DNA from 2 places in the Proteiniborus sp. MB09-C3 genome. Region 2 is predicted to be linked to the other one. Evidence: predicted binding sites of a transcription regulator. Region 2 holds the regulator's gene; the other holds the start of a gene.
The links. The regulator HrcA, encoded in region 2, represses chaperone genes, less so after heat shock. The targets are predictions, from matches to a motif close to TGTTAGCACTCNNNNNNNNNGAGTGCTAACA.
Positions count from the first base shown of each region.

Region 1 (9,322 bases), 1.4 Mb from region 2:
AATTTTCCTTTGTCATTACATCATATATTTTTTTTGAAGAATCTGTTTCAAATCTTATATCTCTATTTGTGATTATTCCTACTAACTTCATGTCATCATCTACAATTGGTACTCCAGATATTCTGTATCTCGCCATAAGTTCTAATGCATCTGATAAGATGTGATTTGGCGATAAATAAAAGGGATCCGTTATAACACCATGCTCTGATCTCTTCACTCTGTCAACTTCTAAAGCCTGACTTTCTATGGACATATTCTTATGAATAATTCCTATACCGCCTTCTCTGGCAATTGCTATAGCCATCTTTGAGTCAGTTACCGTATCCATTCCTGCACTCATAATAGGCATATTTAATCTAATTTTTTTAGTAAGATTTGTACTTGTTTGTACATCCTTAGGAAGTACTTCCGATTGTGCTGGTACTAATAGTACATCATCAAATGTTAAACCTTCTCCGACAAATTTTTCCATTTTATAGCCCCCTAAATATTTTAATTGTTAATTGATAATTAAGAATTGTTTAAAAAACTAAAGAAAATAATAAAGAAAAATAAAAGCATTTGAACAGACAATAATTAAAAAGAAAAGTACACAGTCCCCTGAGTGGAATTGTGTACTTAAAAGCACAATTAATCCTAGAATTTATATAATTCTAGCTATTTCATTCCACCCATAGTCGGATAATTTACGGTAATCCGGTAGAGACTCCCTAGCCTTATTCTAGGGTATATATGAGTTTTCAAATCTGTTTTTCCTATAAACTTAACAAAAAATTACATGGTTGTCAAGGAAAATATCTAATATTATTATTAACATTTCTTAATATAATATCTATTATTCCCAATAATTATCATAGAAAAGAAACAAAATATCTTATAAAGTCCTTTGGTTAGTTATCTTTTGTTTTAAGTCTCATTTTTTACATGCTATATATTTTTAATAAACTGACATAATAATTATACTATAATTTAAGCTATCAAGGTGTGGAGGTGGTATATTGGAAAAAACCACGATAAAAAAAGATTCTGATTATAAAACACTTCAATTATTAGAGGAGCTTTTAAATCATGAACAGCTTCTTTCGAAAAAATGTTCTTCCTACAGTAACACAATCTTCGATAGTGAGTTGAAAAATATTTGTTATAATACTGGAAAAGTGCATGAAGAAAACTATAGATTGCTACTGTCATATTTGAATTCCTGACAATACAACATCTATAGCAATGAGATTCTTTAGTGATAAAATTCTATTATAAGGAGAGGATTATCTTGTACATAGATAAGCATCTTACGGAAAAGGATTTGTTGACTGATCTTATTTACTCTGAAAGGCAAATATCAAATTCTTATAACAGCACTATAATGGAATCTTCATGTTTAGAGCTTAGGCAAATACTTTTAAAATGTCAATCAAATATCGAGCAAATACAATCTACTGTTCTTGAAGCGGCTGAAATTAGAGGTTGGAATAGCGTGAAATTAGCTAGCGAAAAAGAAATCGAAAGCATAGTTAATAAGTGTAAATAAAGATATATTTTTTAAGAGTGCCATAAAAACCATACCTTTTAACTAGGTATGGTTTTTAATACAATTTATATACTTGACCTTAATTTAACTATTTCTCCCCAGTTGTGTGCAGTTGCTGCTTCTACTAAACTCATATTTTTTTCTATAGATTCCAATTTACCTGTTATCTTATTTATGTCATGCTTCATGTTTTCTTGTTCAGCCTTTACTACATCTAGTTTATGTTCTAAAGCAGACAATATTTGTCCATGCTCTTTTAATGTAGATTTCATACTATCTACATCTTGCCTTAATCCCGTTACATTTTGCTTTAGTATAGAGATATCCTGTTTTACCGGCCCTATCTCTTCTCTCACTATCTCCCGAATGGCAACTAGTAATTCTTTGCTATCCATATACTTTCACCCCCGATAACATTCTTGGGTATATTATATCATTTATAAATAGATTATGTTAATTTATATCCATCTTATTATATTATGAATTACTCTAGTTGTACTTCTAATCAATTTTCCTTCAAATCTTCCGCAGGTTGACCCACCACTGTCTAAACCTATTCCAATATTGCAGCCTAGGTTCTTTAATATCTTAGACCCTTCTTCTACATCTGCATTTTGAGCAATGACTACAAAAACCTTATTTTTGCTTTCAGAATACCCTAGCACGCTTCTCCATGTTCTATAACCTAAAGCATTATAGTCAAACCACTCTGATTTTAACTGCTCTCTGATTGTTTTGCCTACTGGTATTATATTATATCCCCCAATAGCAAATTTAATATCATTCAGCTTATGGTATTTGCTGATAAAGTCTATCATCTCAACTGAAACCATACCATCTTTCCAAACAATAAAAGTACCACGCCTTACTGTATCATGAGATAACTGTTCAGCTAATACCTTGCCATCTTTAACTAATGTAGAGATAGATACCATACTACTTCGATACATTCCAAATAAACCGCCATTAATGAAATCTCCTAAGATTACATTTCCTGCTTTTTTGACTACATCTATATATAAATCAAGTGGTTCTATTTCAATTACATGGGCACTATTGTATTTATAATACCTACTTTCCTTTTTCCAATTATATAGTGCTTTTATAGTAGCTGGACCTACAATACCATCTACTACAAGTAAGCTTTTAGACTGAAAGGTTTTTACAGCTCTATCTGTTGCGGGTCCAAACATTCCATCTATAGCCCCTTTATAATAACCTATTTGTAATAATCTTCTTTGTAACTCCTTTACATCTTCACCTTTACTTCCTAGCCTTAATAGCCTAGCGATTTAAATCACTTCCTTAAATCTATTTCCTATCCTTGTACTATTTTCTACATTAATTATATGCTATATCTTTCATATTGTTCAAAGCAACTTTTTTACAATAAACCAATACTCAATTCAGAGAAAGTCTAGTAACTATTATCTATCAAATAAATATAATCGTAAAACCTATAACAAAATATATTAAAAAAGAGGCTCCACATAAGTTCAGTACACTTATGCAAAGCCTCCAAGGGCAACAAATATAGCTTCAATTTGATATTGTCTATTTCTAAACTAGCGATATCAATTGGAGTACGGTTTTGTTACATCATTCCGCCCATTCCACCCATGCCACCCATTCCTGGCATAGCTGGTTCGTTTTCTTCTGGTAAATCAGTTACTACAGCTTCTGTAGTAAGTATCATAGCAGCTATTGATGCAGCATTTTGAAGAGCTGATCTTGTTACCTTTGCTGGGTCTACTATACCTGCTTCAATCATATTTACGTATTCCTCATTTAATGCATCGAATCCAATGCCTGTTTCACTTTCTTTAACCTTTTCTACTATAATTGATCCTTCTAATCCTGCGTTTGCAGCAATTTGTCTTACTGGCTCTTCTAAAGCTCTCACGATTATATTGATTCCTGTTTTTTCGTCTCCATTAGCAGATCCTAATAATTTTTTAACTGCTGGAACAACATTTATTAATGCAACTCCACCACCTGATACTATACCCTCTTCAACTGCAGCTCTAGTAGCAGCTAATGCATCTTCAATTCTAAGTTTCTTTTCTTTTAATTCTGTTTCTGTAGCTGCTCCAACTTGGATAACTGCAACTCCACCAGATAATTTTGCTAGTCTTTCTTGAAGTTTTTCTTTGTCAAATTCTGAAGTTGTTTCCTCTATTTGAGCTTTTAATTGTTTAACTCTATCTTGAATAGCTTGCTGTTCACCAGCACCATTTACTATTGTAGTATTTTCCTTGTCAACCTTTACAGTTTGAGCTTTTCCTAGCATATCTATTGTAGCTTCTTTTAGGTCATATCCTAATTCTTCTGATATAACTTCTCCACCTGTTAGAATAGCTATGTCTCTTAACATGTCTTTTCTTCTATCTCCGAATCCTGGTGCCTTAACAGCAACACATGTAAATGTTCCTCTTAGCTTGTTAACTACTAATGTAGCTAATGCCTCTCCTTCAACTTCTTCAGCAATGATTAATAATTGTTTTCCTTGTTGAACTATTTGCTCTAATATTGGAAGTATTTCTTGAATATTAGTTATCTTTTTATCAGTAATTAAGATATATGGATTTTCTAATACAGCTTCCATTTTATCTGTATCAGTTACCATGTATGCTGATAGATATCCTCTATCAAATTGCATACCTTCAACAACATCAAGGGTAGTTCCCATTGATCTTGATTCTTCAACTGTAATAACTCCTTCTTTGCCAACCTTATCCATAGCTTCTGCAATTAAGCTTCCTATTTCATCATCACCAGCTGATATAGATGCAACTTGAGCTATAGACCCTTTACTTTCTATTGGCTTAGAAAGTGCTTTAATTTCATCTACAGCAACGTCTACTGCTTTATGTATACCTCTTTTTACTATCATTGGGTTAGCACCTGCAGCAACGTTTTTTAATCCTTCTCTAATTATTGCTTGAGCTAATATTGTAGCTGTAGTAGTACCGTCTCCAGCAACATCATTAGTTTTTGTAGCTACCTCTTTTACTAATTGAGCTCCCATATTTTCATATTTATCTTCAAGTTCTATTTCACGAGCTATAGTAACACCATCATTTGTAATTAATGGCGAACCAAACTTTTTATCTAATACAACATTTCTTCCCTTTGGTCCTAAAGTTACCTTTACTGTATCTGCAAGTTTGTTTATACCTTTTTCCATAGCACGACGTGCTTCTTCACTAAATCTAATTTCCTTAGCCATTACATTCACACTCCTTATATTTAGTCAAATTTCTTATAATTCTTTAATCTTAATCAACTACAGCTAATATATCAGCCAATTTAACTATAGTATATTCTACATCGTCAACCTTAATTTCAGTTCCTGAGTATTTAGAGAATATTACCTTATCTCCAACCTTTATTTCATCTTTTTTCTTTTCATCTTCTGTTATTCCAGCACCAACTGCAACAACTTCAGCTATTTGTGGCTGTTCTTTAGCTGAGCTTGGAAGAACTATACCGCTCTTAGTTTTTTCTTCAACCTCTACCTTTTTAATTACAACTCTGTCTCCTAATGGCTTAATATTCATGTTTTACCCTCCCTGTTTATTTTAAATTTGTCTTTTACTTTTTCATTTATTAGCACTCTCCAACGTTGAGTGCTAATTCTTACACCATATATGTTATCTAAAGAATTTTATAGAATCAAATTCTTATTTTAGCTGTATTTCAGTTTATTCTGTTGTTTATTGAGTTTATGATATCTTTTATCCGTTTTTCACTTAATATCGTGATATATCTATACTTTTCATAACGCCATGAAACTTTCTTGTAAAATCTCCAATTCACCCAATTATATTATCGATATATCAATCAAAATAGAGCAAGTATAAGAATTATTCTCCCTTGTCCTTAGGCTCTATTGTTCAGCTACAATTTTTAATTCTCAATTCTCGTTATTTCCCTATGCCTAGCTCCCTGGCATAATAGAATAAGTATTGTTGAGCATATCCTGCATAGTCCCGAAATTTATTTTGTCCATATTCCTGTATAATCTTTAAACTAGTATCTTGTTTTAAATAGAAATATTCCATAACCCTTTTTACCCAAACATCTATTGGAAATGCATCATACTTATTCATTGAAAATAGCATAATACAGTCAGAAACTTTTGGTCCTACTCCTGCAAATCTCATCAATTCCTTTCTAGCGTCCTTTGTAGAAAGATTTTTAATCCTATATATATCTATGTCTCCCCCTGACACTATAGCAGCAGCATTAGCTATGTATTTCGCTCTAAAAGATGTTTTGCAATCCTGTATATCTTCAAGAGATAGTTGAGCTAGGACATCAGCCTCAGGAAAACTATAATAATTTTTCCCATTGTACTCACCTATGTATTTGCCATATCTTTCGCTTAGAATATTTATGGATCTCTTAATCATAGGGATACTATTTCTTGCAGACATAATAAATGATATAAGCATTTCCCACTCGTCTTGCTTTAATATCCTTATTCCGTAACCAAATTTAATAGCTTCTTTTAGCGTTGGATCATCAGATAATTTATCTTTAATTTCTCCATAGTCATTTTTTAAATCAAAATAATCTACCCATATGTCATTAAAGTCATCTAAGCTTGTATTAGAAAAAATGATATTCTCCCCATCTTTTCTAACATTCAAAATTTTCCCATGAGCCACACCTGTGTAACTGTCGTCAGCTTCTTTGTCCCATCTAAAGCATTGCCCGCATTCAAATATATGCTTCGGTTCAAAATGCTTCATCTTTCGAATAATTACTTTATCGCCTCTTGTCATCACATTATATTTCATAATTTTTCCCTCTCTACTTAATTGGTATTTTGAAAAAATTTCTCATGTAAATATAATTATTATACCACTTTTATAGTTATACAATCTGATTATTTAATAAAAAAACGAAGAGATTACATTTGCAAAGCATGACAAGCCTTGAGCCAAAGTACTTTCTAAAAATTTAAAAGCCCTCGTTTTTTCACGAGGGCTTCAATTTATATATTAAGCTGCTTTAATTTTTTTATCAAATATCTTGCTTAATATCACGTATACAATACAGCTTGTTAGTATTCCCACTATTGGTGGTACAAATACATCTGCTTTTAGTGATATATAGCTAGCTATACCAGCTACAAGCCATGAAATAAGAGCTACTCCATTTACACTTAATTTTTCCTTTGAATTCTTTACAAAGAACTCTTCTCCTATAATCAGTCCTGAAACTGGTGGAATTAATAATGATAAAAATTGGATTATAGGAAGTATATGTTTATATATTCCAAGTGCTGCAAACACAGCTGCTAATCCTGCTGTAGCTAGTGCAATATGCTTATGTTGTATTTTTCCTTTATATTTAGTTTCTTCTAATATATTTTGAATTGCTAAACTTGCTCCATAAATATTATTGTCTTGGGTAGTCCATAGACAGAATATTGCAGCGAAAAATGCTATTAAAGAAAGTCCTAATGCAGCCATAGCTACTGTAAAATCACCGTTACCTGTAGATATAGCAACTAGTGCCCCCGCAAATTGTAGGCCTAAGCACCCTATAGTAAAGGCAACTATTCCTGAAATAATCAAGTCTCTTGTACTCTTAGCAAATCTACATACGTCTGGAGTTATGGTAGCTCCAAATACCCATCCACCTATGATAGAGGATGTAGCTGCTGTAAATGAAATTGGCTCAACTGGTATGTAGCTAAATACATCACCAAAGCCTCCAGTAGTTCTTGCAACTGCAATAACTCCTATTGCAGATAATATCAATGCTGCAGGCACGCCTAAAAAGCTTATTATTTCTAGACCTTTATAGCCTCTAATAGCTGATTGAGTCCACAATGCTATACATATAATTGCAGTGATTGAAACTGGCAAAGTCCACCATGAAAATGTACTTTTTATTAATCTAGCAAAAATATCACCATTTAATGATATCCAGGTTACAGAGGAAATGGCTAGTAAAATTGAAAAAATACTAGAGCCTTTTTTCCCGAAAGCTCTTCTAGATAAGAAAGATGTTGAGAGGCCTGTTTTAAATGCCATATACCCAGTGGCTAAAACGATTGCCATAAGAACACCATTACCAACTAAAAGCGTCATTACCGCCTTAGGAAACGTCATCCCTACTCCTACTGCTCCGCCTATGACAAAATTTGATAGTGCAATTGGATATCCTGCTAAAACAAATGTAAGGCTTATTAATGACTTTCTTTCAGAATCTGGCACTGGATTAAAAGCGTTTTCCGTACCTTTATTTGCTACTTGTCCATCATGATTTTCAGCCAATTTGAACTCCTCCTTAAATTATTAATTTTTAATAAGCTACAATACAGGTAGGCCACCCCTTCGCCGCCACTTTGTTATAAAAATAATTAACTTTCTCACACCCTCTCGTCAATTTTTTTTATTGATAGTAATTAAAAATAATTCATCTATTTGCTATTGGTAGCTAAAAGGATATTTGGTCTCCTCATCTATTATATTAATGCACTTTTCATGCCAACTAAAACATACTTATTTACGTGTTTTGATAGGTTTATTTGGCAAAATCAGTGACTAATTTTGACATTTTTTTCGTATTTGCAATGTTCTCTAAAAATTAAGCCGTAACCATTGGTAATACTTAATCTAATCATATTTCAAAATTGAAACCAGAATTTCATAATTGAAATGTTTTTGGTTAGTTATTTAACAATAAATATACTAAAAACTTACTAATTTAAGCTACTTTTAAGCTTATTTCTTTTAATATTAAATTTATAGTTCATATATCCAGCTGATATAATAATGAGTCCACCTAGAAGACTAAATACATCTGGAAACTCATTCCACATAATAATTCCTATTATTATAGAAAATACAATGCTTATATACAAATATATAGATAACTCACTAGCTGAAGCAAGACTATATGCATATGCCATAAAAACCTGTGCAGCTGCAGCAAATATTCCTACAAATATTAGCTTTAAGAATTGAGGAAAACTAGATAACACAAATCCATCTAAAAGCATTAGAGGAATTACCGCTATAGTAGATATTAAGCCAAAGTAGAAAACTATAGTATCTGGATCATCTGTGCGATTTAAGTATCTTACCATTGTATAAGCCGCCCCTGCAAAAAATGCACCAAACAGCCCAGCTAAAGCTGGTACTACAGAAAAATCTAGTCTAGGTTTTATTACAAAAATTCCTCCAATAAAAGCTAAAATAATTATAAAAATTTGCTTCCTTGTTATTTTTTCATTTAAGAACATTCCTGCTAATATTATTACAAAAAAAGAAGATGTTTTATTTAATATTTCTGATTCAGCAAGTGGTAGTCTAGATATAGCATAATAATTTCCTGCTACTCCCAATAGACCAAAAATACTTCTAATAAATAATCCTTTTTTATTTTTACCTATAAAAGATTTTTTATTTCTGACTATCATAATACCTGATACTATTAAAGTTAAAAAATTTCTGAAAAACATTTTTTCAGATATGCTTATTTCTGGAACTGACTTTACAGCTGTAGCCATCAAAGCAAAGCAAAGTGATGAAGATATCATGAGTATTACACCTTTAGTTTTGTTATCCATATACATATAACTCCTTTATATATAATACTGACCATGGAGATTGCTTTTCCATGGTCAGATTTAGAATTGGTTATATATTTTTAGTAATTTTATTAGGATAATGAGATGTATTTTGTTAGTCTTTTGATGACTATCTTAATCCATCTTCACCTTTAATTTCTTCAACTTTTAATCCGCCAACTCTTGGATGTGGTCTTCCACAG
Region 1 covers NZ_CP127161.1:3,666,281-3,675,602, forward strand. The annotation lists gene guaB (IMP dehydrogenase) at 1-472, opposite strand, end outside; purine riboswitch at 655-756, opposite strand; gene QO263_RS17960 (hypothetical protein) at 999-1,205, shown strand; gene QO263_RS17965 (spore coat protein) at 1,271-1,528, shown strand; gene QO263_RS17970 (hypothetical protein) at 1,594-1,923, opposite strand; gene QO263_RS17975 (peptidoglycan-binding protein) at 1,987-2,820, opposite strand; gene groL (chaperonin GroEL) at 3,123-4,757, opposite strand; gene QO263_RS17985 (co-chaperone GroES) at 4,807-5,088, opposite strand; gene QO263_RS17990 (DNA-3-methyladenine glycosylase family protein) at 5,455-6,333, opposite strand; gene QO263_RS17995 (purine-cytosine permease family protein) at 6,538-7,821, opposite strand; gene QO263_RS18000 (DMT family transporter) at 8,250-9,119, opposite strand; gene QO263_RS18005 (amino acid synthesis family protein) at 9,250-9,322, opposite strand, start outside.
Region 1: a site for HrcA is predicted at 5,136-5,166, ahead of QO263_RS17985 (co-chaperone GroES). Genes of this name have one in related genera too.

Region 2 (9,322 bases):
CTTGTCTTTGACTATCTGAAAAATATGCTGGAACAGTAATAACTGCATCTGTAATTGTTTCTCCTAGGTAATTTTCAGCATCTGTTTTCAGCTTTTGAAGTATCATGGCTGATATATCTTGAGGAGAATGTTGTTTTCCATCTATTAAAGTATTATGGTCTTTTCCCATATATCTTTTAATTGAGGCAATTGTTCTATCAGGGTTTGTAACTGCTTGTCTTTTTGCCGTTTCCCCAACGAGCCTCTCACCTTCTTTTGTAAAGGCAACTATGGATGGAGTAGTTCTATTTCCTTCAACATTTGCAATAACAACTGGCTCTCCACCTTCCATTACTGCCACACAAGAGTTTGTTGTTCCTAAGTCAATTCCAATAATTTTTGACATATTTATTCCTCCTTATGTAGTACTTAATTATTTTGAAACCTTAACCATACTAGGTCTTATAACTTTGTCTTTTACTTTGTAGCCTTTTAAAAACACTTCTGTCACTACATCAGCATCATAATCATCATTTTCTTCTTGAGCAACTGCATGATGATAGTTTGGATCAAACTTTTCACCAACTGCATTTATTTCTTCTAAACCATTGGCTTGAAGAGATTCTATTAATTGCTTATAGACCATCTCCACCCCTTTGTATAAATTATCTACAGTAGATTCTTCAGTGTCTACCTTTAGTGCCCTGTCGAAGTTGTCCATGACAGGAAGCAATGATGTGATAAGTTCTTGTGCTGCATATTGATATATGCTTTCTTTTTCTTTTTCTGTTCTCTTTTTAAAATTGTTGAAATCAGCTTGAAGCCTAACATACCTATTTGAAAGTTCTTCACATTCTGATATTTTATTATTATATTTCTCTAAAAGTTCTTCCATATTCATCTCTTTATCATTTTCCATTTCTTCAATAGTACTGTCAATACATTCATTTTCTAAATTAGGCTCAACAAAATCTTCTTTCGCTTTTTTCTCCATTTCCAGTCCTCCATTCAAAGAACAATATTTTTTACATTATTTTTAAAATAACATTTTTCTAGGTGCAAGACAAAAATCCTACACCTTATTCTATAAAATATTTCTTTAATATTTCGTTTAAATCCAATGATAATGATCTAACCACATTTATCACATTGGAATAATCCATACGTGTAGGTCCTATTACACCAATTTTGCCTATGGTTTTTCCATTTAAGCTATAGGTAGCAGTTATAACACTACAGTTTTTTATTTCATCATAGGTATTCTCATTGCCAATTGTGATTTCAACGTCATTTTGTTCTCCGCCTAGCATCATTTCTAGAATATTAGGCTTGTTTTCAACAAAGGAAATGAAATCCCTAGCCTTATCAAGGTCATTATATTCAGGGAAGTTAAATATTTTAGTTACGCCATCTAAAAAAACTCCTACCTCAGTTGTATCATCTAATACATGCATCATAATTGGAATAATATCTAAAATTGATTTTTTAAATTCATACATTTCTTTCACAAGCTTATCTAGTATTTCAGAATCAATTTCACCAATATTACAACCTTTCAATTTGTCATTTAAAAAATTTGATATTATATTTAAATGGTCATGGGAAATGCTAGAGTCAGTCCTTAAAACAGTATTTTTAACTATACCTGAATTTGTTATAATAACTACCAATACCTTAGTATCGTCTATAGGAACTAGTTGAATATGTTTAAGTTGACTTTTTTTGATCTGTGGAGCAATGGCAAGAGAAGTGTAGTTTGTCACCTGCGAAAGAATTCTAGCAGCATTATATATAAGCTGATCGACTTCTCCTATTTCCTCTATGAGCTTACTTTTCAAATCATGTCTTAAAATAAAATCTAAGCTTCTTGTCTGCAACAATCTATTTACGTATAATCTATAGCCTTTATCTGAAGGTATCCTACCTGCAGATGTATGTGGTTGAACCAAGTACCCAAGCTCTTCTAGATCTGACATTTCATTTCTTATGGTTGCAGAACTAACCCCTAAATCAAATTTTTTTGATATAGTTCTAGAGCCTATAGGCTCTGCACTATTTATATAGCTTTGTATAATTGCCTGTAAAATCTTAAGTTTTCTATCATCAAGCATCATACATTATCACATCCCATTTAATTATTAGCACTCTTATTCATTGAGTGCTAATCTTCATGATTTTAAATTATCACTGTTACATTAAATTGTCAATACCTTTTTTATGTTTTATTTTTCTTAAGGTAGAATTTCCATAAACACAATATTGCTTAAGTCTAAACCCCCTTTTGTAAGTCTTATATTATCCCTGTCCTCCTCTAATAAGCCTTCGTTAATAAATTTATTTATAGTTTTTCCATAGATATCTTTTATATTAATATTGAACTTTTCTTTAAATTTATTGCTATTAACCCCTTCAATTAATCTAAGACCTAATATAAGATACTCTGCTATCTCCATATCTTTGTCTATTAATTCCTTCTCTACTGTAGCTAGATTTTTATTAGATATTTGTTCAAAATAAATATTCATATCTTCTGTATTACCATATCTATAATTTTTAAAATATGAATGAGCAGATAGACCTAAGCCTATATAAGGTTCACATTTCCAGTAAATTAAATTATGTTTGCTTTCATACCCTTTTTTTGCAAAGTTAGATATCTCGTAATGATGGTAGCCTTTTTTCTTTAATAATTCTATTCCTTCGTGGTACATTTCTCTTTCTACATCCTCATCAGGAAGAATAAGCTGTTTATTAATATATTTATTGTTAAATGGAGTCCCCTCTTCTATTTTCAAACTATAATATGATATATGTTCTGGTTCTAATTGGATAGCTAGCTTCAATGTCCTAATAGAGTCCTCTAGAGTTTGTTCTGGAAGATTAAACATGATATCAAAGCTTACATTGTTGAATTCATATTTTCTAATAAGATTATAGGTATTTGTAAAGTCCTCTACTGTATGTATTCTCCCAATTTTCTTCAGCATCATATCATTCATAGATTGAACACCAATGCTAATTCTATTTATACCTGCTTTTTTATACATCTCAAGTTTTTCTTCATCTAGTGTTTTAGGATTTGCTTCAATTGTGATTTCTTTTACTTGATTCGCATTTGTTTTTTTATAAATGTAATCAATTATTTCATAAATATATTTTCCATCTATTACTGTAGGCGTACCGCCACCTAAAAAAATAGTATTTACATTATATTCTTTTAGGTCCTCTTCATATAAATCTATTTCCTTTTTGATATAAGAAACATATTTTTCTGCGCTATCCAACATCCTGGGAAATGAACAAAAATCACAATAATAGCATTTGCTTTTGCAAAATGGAATATGAATATAGATTCCTATGTCCTTCATTAAAAACACTCCCCTATATATTTAAAAGCTAAGGATTTTTTCCTTAGCTTCAGCTGACAATTATTTTTCATCATATTTTAACACAGCTAAAAACGCCTCTTGTGGCACTTCTACATTGCCAATCTGCCTCATTCTCTTCTTTCCTTCTTTTTGCTTCTCTAATAATTTCTTCTTTCTAGAAATATCTCCACCGTAACACTTGGCCAATACGTCTTTTCTAAGAGCTTTTACGGTTTCTCTAGCAATTATTTTTGAGCCTATTGAGGCTTGAATAGGAACTGCAAACTGATGTCTTGGTATAACATCCTTAAGCTTTTCTGCAATCATTCTTCCTCTTTCATATGCTTTATCCTTATGAGCAATAATCGAAAAGGCATCAACTAGTTCTCCATTTATTAAAATATCAAGCTTTACTAATTCTGATTGCTTATATCCCTTTAAATCATAATCAAGGGAAGCATATCCTCTTGTCTTGGATTTTAAGGCATCAAAAAAATCATAAATAACCTCATTAAGTGGCAGCTCATAATGCATAACTACCCTAGTTTGCTCCAAGTACTCCATATTCTTGAATATTCCACGCCTATTCTGACACAACTCCATAATTGCACCTACATAATCCGTTGGAGTCATTATAGTTACATCCACTATAGGCTCCTCCATATATTCTATTTCAGTAGCATCCGGAAGGTTTGTAGGATTCTGAAGCTCTAGCATTTCTCCATTTTCCTTTTTCACCTTATAAATAACACTGGGTGCTGTAGTCACCATATTCAGGTCAAATTCTCTCTCTAGCCTTTCTTGTATGATTTCCATATGCAGTAAACCTAGGAAACCACATCTGAAACCAAATCCTAGTGCAACAGATGTTTCAGGCTCAAATACTAATGCTGCATCATTTACCTGTAGCTTTTCTAATGCATCTCTAACACCATTATAATCTTCTCCCTCAGCTGGATATATACCACAATAAACCATTGGAGTCACTTTTTTATAGCCTGAAAGGGGCTTTTCCGTAGGTCTAGCAGCTTCTGTAATAGTATCTCCTACTCTAGCATCCTTTACGTTTTTTATACTAGCAGCAACATAGCCAACATCACCTGCTACTAGTTCTTTTACTGGAGTATGCTTTGGTGCAAATATTCCGACCTCTGTAACCTCAAATATTTTATTGGTTGCCATCATCTTTATTTCCGTGCCAGGCTTCATTGTCCCATCCATTACTCTTATCATAGCTATAACACCTTTATAGCTATCATAATAGGAATCAAAAATAAGCGCCTTTAAAGGAGCCTCTTTGTCCCCCTCTGGAGCTGGCACATTCTTTACAATGCTTTCAAGAACATCCTCAATATTTAATCCGTCCTTTGCTGATATAAGTGGAGCATCCTCACAATCAAGCCCTATTACATCTTCTATTTCCTTCTTTATTTCATCAGGCCTTGCACTAGGTAAATCTATTTTATTTATAACAGGAACTATTTCTAGATTCTGATCCAATGCAAGATAAACATTAGCTAATGTCTGAGCTTCTATTCCCTGAGCAGCATCAACTACAAGTATAGCTCCTTCACATGCTGCTAAGCTTCTGGAAACTTCATAATTGAAGTCAACATGGCCCGGAGTATCTATTAGATTTAATATATATTCGTTTCCATCCTTTGCCTTATATACAAGCCTTATTGTTTGTAATTTAATTGTTATTCCTCTTTCTCTTTCCAAATCCATATTGTCAAGGAGTTGGTCTTGCATCTCCCTCAAAGTAAGTAGACCTGTTTTTTCGATTAATCTATCTGCCAATGTTGATTTACCATGGTCAATATGGGCTATTATTGAAAAATTTCTAACTCTCTTTTGTCTATCTTCCATACACTATCCTCCTCATTCACACGGAAAAAATATCTTTTTCAATTATAACATAGGTTCATAACTGATAAAAGACCAGATTTATTATTTTACCTGGTCTTTATTTTTGTCAGTATTTTTTCCAAATAATTGTTAGCTAGTTTAGCAAAATCCTCAATAATCACTTTTGCATTATCTATTCTATCATCTATTCCTTTTTTTTCAACTGTATAATCCCTGCCAAGTAAATGAAGCCTGTAGAATTCATCATCATAGCCAAAAAAATAAAGCTGTTTATCATGAATATGCATCATATCTCTAACAGCTCTATCCACTACATTTAATCCTGCAATGAAAAACATGACAATGAAAATAAAAACGATTATCTTCATTTTTTTTTGCCTTCTATTAATTCTATTATTTCTGTACCTTTCAACTCTGCTTTCCAAAATAATCACCACATATATTATTAGCAACTATTTGGTTTTTTATTCCTATTTATAAAGTGAGCCAAATCTATCATCAAAAGGAAAATATCTATATGTTGCTTTTCCTTTAATGGCATCTATTGAAATAGGCCCTAGATATCTGCTATCCTTGCTGGCACCCTTGTTTCTGTTGTCCCCTAAAACAAACAAATATCCTTTTTCTACTTTCCATGAACTATTCTCATAGCTATAGGTATATGCATCTTCGGACACATAGTACTCTTTATATTGCTCGCCATTTACATAAACCTTTCCGTCAATTATATCAACTGTATCTCCTTCTACGCCTATAACTCTTTTAATATAGTCCTTATCTGGATCATCTGGAGCCTTAAGCACTACAATATCTCCTCGCTTTGGTTGGCTTATTTTATATACTATTTTATTTGTAAATAGCCTGTCTCGTTCGTGTAATGTTGGATACATAGAGTATCCAAGGACATAAGTTGTATTGAATAAAAAAGTTTTTATTAATATTGCTATTACTACTGCAAAGGCTATGCTTTTCATCCATTCAAATATTTCTTTTCTAATATTATTCTTTTGCTCCTGCTCCATGCTTTTTACCTCCTTAGGAAAAATTCCTAAGAACAATTATAACATTTATTCATATAAAAAAATAGTTTTATATTAAAATTTATTCTTGTTTTTCAATGTCTTCTAAAACCTTATGTAAAATTTCACCTATGCATTTAGCAGATTCTTTGGCCTCATCAATTGTATTTAAATTACTTCCTACTTCTATTAATGCACAGTAATCGCTTACGTATTGATTAAACTTTCCAGTCGGTTTTATAATGATGCCTTTAAACAATCCTGGATACATACTCTCTGAAGTATGTCTAATATAATTCGCAAACTTAATAAGATGCTCTTTATTCGGATTATTGGGACCTATGACTAAGGAAAATGTTGCTACACTTTTGCCGTCAATAGTTACCCTTGCAGCTTTCTCTGCCTTGCTTAGAGCAGCTGGTACTGTAGTCTCTATTCCATCTCTATGAATGTCCAATATTACTTTTATGCTCTTATTTTTATTTAGTTCCTCCTTCACTGTAGATAAGGAATTGGTATATGAATCGTTATAAGAAGGTATATCATGATAGACATCCACCCATTTTAATTTATGGCCCTTTTCTTCAAGGACTTTCGCTATGGTTTCTCCTACAGCTAGAACATTATACTCTCTCTTTTCAGTATGAAATCTGTCTGTATTAATTGGTAAATAAGCTTCTGTTCCATGGGTATGATATATTAGAATATATGGATTTTCATGATCCAGACTTACACTCTTTGGTGGTTCAATATATAGTTTATCTTCATGTTTTTTCCCCATAAGCTCAAGCTCTTGGTCAAGCTCTTTTCTTTCCTCTGGGTCTTCCACAAATATTATATCGCTAAGAACGATGTACCCATCTAAATCTGGACTTTCATCTGCTCCTGTTTTTTTGGATTCCCATGAGTATGTTTCATTAAAAGCATTTACTATAGCTGGGAGATGAGGTTTTATATAGAAATCGGGCTTTAATAGAACTGCTAGTCTACTAAAAAAGCTTTCTTGAGATGATTTCATTTCCAATCCTTTATTTTCCATTTCATATGCTATTTTCATATAAGCATTTGAATTAAGCAATATCTTTAAGAATATATTATTTTCTATATCCTTATCTATTTCAGTCTTTTCCATATGAGTATCATTTACTTTTTCTGTCTCTGATACGGATACAGAGCTTTCCTTTATGTTAGAGCTTTCCACATTAAATACTGATATTACTTTTTCTACATTCATATTTTCCTCGTCAGAAATTGATGATTTTTTAATATCAGCTAATTTTCCAATCACCTTTGCGCCAAGAAATAAATTTGCTAAACATAATATGGCTATTATCACATATGTAATTCCCTTATTAAAGCTCTGGTTTCTTACCATATTTAACAACTCCTTAAGTAAAAATATTATATGAAATTATATTCCATATAGTCGGTTATTATGAATACTGTAAGAAACAAGAAACTCCATTATTATCATAAAAATGCAGCAGAAATATATTTTCCCTACTTCAGGTACAGTGGAGTTACAGAAATCTTTTGTTTCGATGTAACTCCCTATGTCAGAGTCAGCAAATCTAAATTAATTTAATCTGGCTAGTTAATTTATATATCTATTTACGTCTTTTAAATCAATTCCATGATGTAAGGCTATATTTATTCCGTTTGCAACTATTAGAGATAAATTACTTATTAGTTCATCTATTTCCTTTGGTGTCACTACAACATTAGGCATATAAGGAGTTAAAACCTCTTTTATTAATTGATACTTGTCTTGAGATTCCATTTCTTCTAGCATGGAGTAAAATTCTGTGCCTTTATCAGCTTGATTTTTCAATGATTCAATTATTAATTCCATTGTGTCATTTACCATTGTAGCTGCATCAACTACTGTAGGTATACCTATGGCATATACTGGAACACCTAAGGTCTCTTTATTCAAGGCCTTCCTTTCATTTCCTATTCCTGAACCTGGACTTATGCCTGCATCAGTTATTTGAATAGTTGTACTAACTCTTTCCATCTTTCTAGAAGCTAGAGCATCTACTGCAATAACAATATCTGGTTTAGTTTTTTCCACTATTCCTTTGATTGTTTCGCTAGTTTCTATGCCTGTTATTCCCATAACACCCGGTGAAATAGCTGACACGCTTGTCATATCCTCATCTTCTGTTTTATTATAGGCTTTGAAAAGATGTCTAGTGACATATACTTTGTCAATAACCTTTGGTCCTAATGCATCTGGCGTTATATTCCAGTTGCCCAATCCCACAACTAATGATTTAGTATGCTTATTTGGTTTAATTAATGCTTTAAGCTCCTTTGCCATTGCCTGACTGATTTCATCCTTTAAGTCTTGATCAGCATTTTTTAAAGCTGGTACATCAATAGTGATATAGGTTCCAACTGACTTTCCAAGTCTTTTTTCACCATATGCATTTAAAATTTTGACTCTAGTGACACTATAATTGTCCTTCTCCTCTTTATCTAACTCTATATCTTTTATATGGCCCTTATTTTTTTGTTCATATATTTCCCTAGCTTCAATGGCTAAATCAGTTCTTGCTTGAAACATTTTTTCACCTCCAAAACTTTATTATTTTTGTTGATTATTTGTTTCTAATTATATATAATATATAGTTGCACTAGTGAACTGTATTTATACTTTCTCCAATACTGAATAATTTATATATAATTTGGACATAAAAGAAATAGCATATTTTTCTTGCATTTTACTTTTCTTCATGATAAAATTACTTTTGTTAAGGCTTTCGAAGGGGGTGAACCTGTTGGCAAATATTAAATCTGCAAAGAAGAGAATTGAAGTTATTAATGTTAAAACTGCTTTAAATAAGTCCAGAAAATCTGAAATTAAAACATATATTACTAAGTTCAATAAAGCTGTTGAGAACGGAGACTTAGATTCAGCTAAATCTTTACTTAAATTAGTAGAGAAGAAGTTAAATAGAGCAGCTGCTAAAAACACTATTCACAAAAATGCTGCAGCTAGAAAAGTAAGTCGTTTAACTAAAAGATTAAACGAAGCTGTATAATAATAAAAAAACAACTTCGGGCTAAGCCCGAAGTATTTTG
Region 2 covers NZ_CP127161.1:2,272,759-2,282,080, reverse strand. The annotation lists gene dnaK (molecular chaperone DnaK) at 1-385, opposite strand, end outside; gene grpE (nucleotide exchange factor GrpE) at 413-973, opposite strand; gene hrcA (heat-inducible transcriptional repressor HrcA) at 1,059-2,093, opposite strand; gene hemW (radical SAM family heme chaperone HemW) at 2,211-3,347, opposite strand; gene lepA (translation elongation factor 4) at 3,408-5,216, opposite strand; gene QO263_RS10975 (sporulation-related protein NgaS) at 5,303-5,584, opposite strand; gene lepB (signal peptidase I) at 5,687-6,238, opposite strand; gene spoIIP (stage II sporulation protein P) at 6,318-7,610, opposite strand; gene gpr (GPR endopeptidase) at 7,830-8,804, opposite strand; gene rpsT (30S ribosomal protein S20) at 9,019-9,282, shown strand.